2 regions of the Nocardioides sp. NBC_00850 genome follow, and region 1 is predicted to be linked to the other one. Evidence: riboswitches for the same ligand, from Rfam matches in the RefSeq annotation. Region 1 holds a riboswitch; the other holds the start of a gene.
What was found. A riboswitch is a leader RNA that binds a small molecule or an ion and turns the genes downstream of it on or off. The one in region 1 is predicted to bind glycine.
Positions count from the first base shown of each region.

Region 2: linked by a shared signal. The riboswitch ahead of gcvP (aminomethyl-transferring glycine dehydrogenase) and the one ahead of gcvT (glycine cleavage system aminomethyltransferase GcvT) in region 1 are both predicted to bind glycine.

Region 1 is NZ_CP108845.1:3,011,329-3,013,523, reverse strand. It holds gene gcvT (glycine cleavage system aminomethyltransferase GcvT) at 1-1,037, opposite strand, end outside; glycine riboswitch at 1,198-1,293, opposite strand; gene OH802_RS14630 (CobW family GTP-binding protein) at 1,401-2,195, shown strand, end outside.
Region 2 is NZ_CP108845.1:4,054,440-4,056,634, forward strand. It holds gene gcvP (aminomethyl-transferring glycine dehydrogenase) at 1-1,399, opposite strand, end outside; glycine riboswitch at 1,459-1,549, opposite strand; gene OH802_RS19730 (MerR family transcriptional regulator) at 1,632-2,195, opposite strand, start outside.

The sequences.
Region 1 (2,195 bases):
TGGACCTTGGTGCCGGCGGCAGCGAGGTCAGGCCTGACGTACGCCATCGCGATGGGACGTCCGAGAGTCGGCGACGGGGAACCGCTGGTGACGGTGCCGATCTCGTCGCCGGTGTCCGGATCCACGATGGCGTAGCCGGCGCGCGGGGAGCGGCGCCCGGCGGCCACCAGGCCGACGAGCACGCTGCGCGGGCCCTCTTCGCGGCGTACGGCCAGGGCGGCATCGCCGACGAAGCCGTCGGGCTTGTCGAAGGAGACGACCCGGCCGAGACCGGCCTCGAAGGGAGTCGTCTCGCGGCTCAGCTCGTGACCGTAGAGCGGCATGCCGGCCTCGAGCCGGAGCGTGTCGCGGCAGGCGAGCCCGGCGGGCACCAGCCCGTGCGGCGTACCGGCCTCGGTGATCGCCTCCCAGACCGCAGCGGCCGACGAGGGCGCGCAGTAGATCTCGAAGCCGTCCTCGCCGGTGTAGCCGGTGCGCGCGAGCAGGACCTCGACCCCGGCGACCGTGCCGGCGTCGATGGCGTAGTACGTCAGGGAGGAGACGTCCAGGTCGGTCACAGGGGCCAGGATCGCCGCCGAGGCAGGGCCTTGGACCGCGATCAGCGCCCACTCCGCCGAGGCGTCATGGACCACGGCGTCGTACCCCTCGGCCCGCTCGACCAGAGCCGGAGCGACCACGCCGACGTTGCTCGCGTTGGCGACAACCAGGTAGCGCTCCTGCTCGAGCCGGTAGACGACCAGGTCGTCGATGATGCCGCCGTCCTCGGCGCAGATCATCGAATAGCGGGCGCGGCCGAGGCCGATCTTCGACGGCCGACCGACCAGGGCACGGTCGAGGGCGCGTCCCGCCTCGGGGCCGGTCACCTCGACCTCGCCCATGTGGGACAGGTCGAAGAGGCCCGCGGTGGTGCGTACGGCATTGTGCTCGGCGGTCTCCGAGCCGTAGCGGACCGGCATGCTCCAGCCGGCGAAGTCGGTGAACGAGGCACCGAGCGCCTGGTGGATCTCATGCAGAGGGGTAGGGACGGGTGAGGTCATTGTGCGGGAGGCTCCCTGCTGTTGGGTGCCGCCAGCCGCGGCACCCGTGGACGGGTGACCTCCCCGCTCTGTCATCGCTACCTGAGAGCTTCACCGCCCGGGAGGGGCGATTTGCACCGTGGGTGCAGGATCCAGCGGATCCTGTCTTTCCAGAGGTCGCCTCACCACAGCGGTCATTGGGCCTGAGAGATTCTGGGGAGGTTTGCTCCTTCGGCGCCTCACCCGGGATGGGCAAGGACTCTCCCGCTGCGGTTCAAGTGGCGGATGTGAAGTTGTGCGGCACAACCTAGGTCTGGCCACCTCGGTCGTCAAGACGTGACCCTATTAACAGGAACTGTTCTCATCGGGCCCTACGATGGCCCGATGCCACCGACCAGCGCCAGCAACCGGGTTCCCGTGGTCATCCTCACCGGCCACCTCGGGTCGGGCAAGACCACGCTGCTCAACCATCTGCTGCGCCAGCCCGGCGCGCGCGTGGGCGTGGTCGTCAACGACTTCGGCGACATCAACGTCGACGCCGGCCTGGTCACGGGGCAGGTCGACGAGCCGGCCTCGATCGCCGGCGGCTGCCTGTGCTGCCTGCCCGACGCCGGCGGTCTCGACGATGCCCTCGAGAAGCTGACCCACCCGCGGCTCGCGCTCGACGTCGTCATCGTCGAGGCCAGCGGGATCGCCGAGCCCGGGACGCTGGGCCGGCTGGTCCGGTTCAGCGGCGTCGAGCGGGTACGCCGCGGTGGGCTCATCGAGGTCGTCGACGCCTCGGCGTACTTCGACACCCTCGACGACGGCCGAGGCCCGGCGCCGGTCCGGTTCGCGGCCGCCTCCCTGGTCGTGATCAACAAGACCGACCTGGTGCCGGCTGATGACCGGGACGAGGTCCTGGCCCGCATCGAGCAGCGCGTGCGGGAGCACAATCCCGAGGTCCATGTGGCGTACGCCGTGGGTGGCCGGATCGACCCGCGGCTCGTCTACGACGCCGCCGTGCCCGAGGACCCGCCCGACGAGCTGCCGATCGCCGCGCTGTTGCGCGAGGCGGCCGCCTCGCACGACGCTCATCAGCACGCCCGGGCGGTCACCGTGACCACGCCGGGCACCATCGAGCCGGCTCGACTGGTCGACCTGCTCGAGGAGCCTCCGGCGACGGCGTACCGGGTCAAG
Region 2 (2,195 bases), 1.0 Mb from region 1:
TGGTGCGGTCGATCTCGTCCAAGTCCGCACCCGAGATGCCGAAGGCGTTGAGCACGGCAGACAGGGTCGAGCGAGTGGTCGCCTCCGAGGTCGAGATGCCGACGGTGTCGGCGTCCACGAGACGAAGATGTACGCCGAAACGACGCGCCGCGGTGACGACATCGGCCGCCCGGCCTGGGACGGTGACACCCAGCGTGTCGAAGAAGGTCTCCGAGACCAGGGGGAGCCCGGCCGACTTGAGCGCGGCGGCCAGGACGGCGGCGTAGCGGTGGGTGCGGGTCGCGATCGTCCGCAGCCCGTCGGGGCCGTGGTAGACGGCGTACATCGAGGCGCCGACGGCCAGCAGCACCTGGGCGGTGCAGATGTTGGAGGTCGCCTTCTCCCGGCGGATGTGCTGCTCGCGCGTCTGCAGCGCGAGACGGTACGCGGGCCGCCCCTCGGCATCGACCGAGACGCCGACGAGACGACCGGGCAGGTGCCGCTCGATCCCCTCGTGGACGGCCATGTAGCCGGCGTGCGGGCCGCCGTAGAAGAGCGGGATGCCGAAGCGCTGGGTGGAGCCGACGACGACGTCGGCGCCGAGGGTGCCGGGCGCCTCCAGGACGGTGAGCGCGAGCAGGTCGGCGGCCACAACGGCCAGCGCGCCCCGCTCATGGGCGGCGTCGATGACCGGCTTCAGGTCGGGCACGCGACCGGAGGCGCCGGGGTACTGCACCAGCACGCCGATCACGTCGCCCTCGGGCAGACCCTGCGAGAGGTCGGCCACGACGACCTCGAGGCCCATCGCCTCGGCGCGCACCTTCACGACCTCGATCGACTGCGGCAGGGCGTCGGCGTCGATGACGAACGGAGCCCCGCCATTTTTCTGGGAGACCTTGCGGTTGGCCCGGTGCACCAGCGCCAGCGCCTCGGCGGCCGCGGTGCCCTCGTCCAAGAGCGAGGAGTTGGCCACCGGCAGGCCGGTCAGGTCGCCGACCATGGTCTGGAAGTTGATGAGCGCCTCGAGACGACCCTGGGAGATCTCGGGCTGGTAGGGCGTGTAGGCGGTGTACCAGCTCGGGTCCTCGAGCACGTTGCGACGGATAACCGGTGGCGTCACGGTGGCGTGGTAGCCGAGTCCGATCATCGCCTCGCCGGGCTTGTTGGAGGCCGCGATCTCCCGCGCCAGCGACGCGACCTGCGCCTCGCTCAGCGCGGCCGGCAGGTCCAGCGACTCGACCGAGCGGATCCCGGCCGGGACGGCGGCGTCCATCATCGCTGCTACCGAGTCGTACCCGAGCCGCGCGAGCATGGTCGCCTCGTCGGCGGCCGAGAGTCCGACGTGGCGCGCCACGAACGGGGAGGCGGCGTCGAGCTCGGACAGAGTGGGCGTGTCGGACACAGTGGCTCCTGAGGGCATCTAAGACAACTCGTACGCCCTCCCCCTCTGTCACCGCACCTGCGCCGCTTCAGAGTTGCCTGGTCCGCACAGTCGTGGATGCCTGAGAGTTTCCGGGGAGGAATTGCCCCTTCGGCGCCCCTTCGAGAGGAGCTCTCCCGTGCGGGATGGTCAGCACCACCAGCATAAACGACTCGACCCCGAGCCCCCGCCTCAGCGGGGACCTCGGGGTCGAGTGTTACGTGAGGTTTACTTACCCGGCGTTGCGGGCGGCGCGGCGGGCGGAGAGCTCGTCGGACATCGAGGCGACCTGCTCGCCGTCCTCGGCCGCACGCTCGCTGGGGAGCTCGGAGAGGGTGCCCTCGATCTCGCGCCAGACGCCACCGATGGCGATGCCGAAGACGCCCTGCCCGCCCTGGAGCAGGTCGATGACCTCGTCGTTGCTGGTGCACTCATAGACCGAGGCGCCGTCGCTCATCAGCGTGACGCGGGTCAGGTCGTCGGTGCCCCGCTCGCGCAGGTGCTGCACGGCAGCACGGATCTGCTGCAGCGAGATGCCGGCGTCGAGGAGTCGCTTGATGACCTTGAGAATCAGGATGTCGCGGAAGGAGTAGAGCCGCTGGGTGCCGGAGCCGGTGGCCCCGCGCACGCTCGGCTCGACGAGACCGGTGCGGGCCCAGTAGTCGAGCTGGCGGTAGCTGATCCCCGCAGCGTTGCAGGCCGTGGGCCCGCGGTAACCGGTGTCGCTCGGCAGGGGCGAGACATCGTCGGTGAAGAGAAGGCCCTGCTCGTCAGCCTGCTCCGCCGCGCGTTGCGC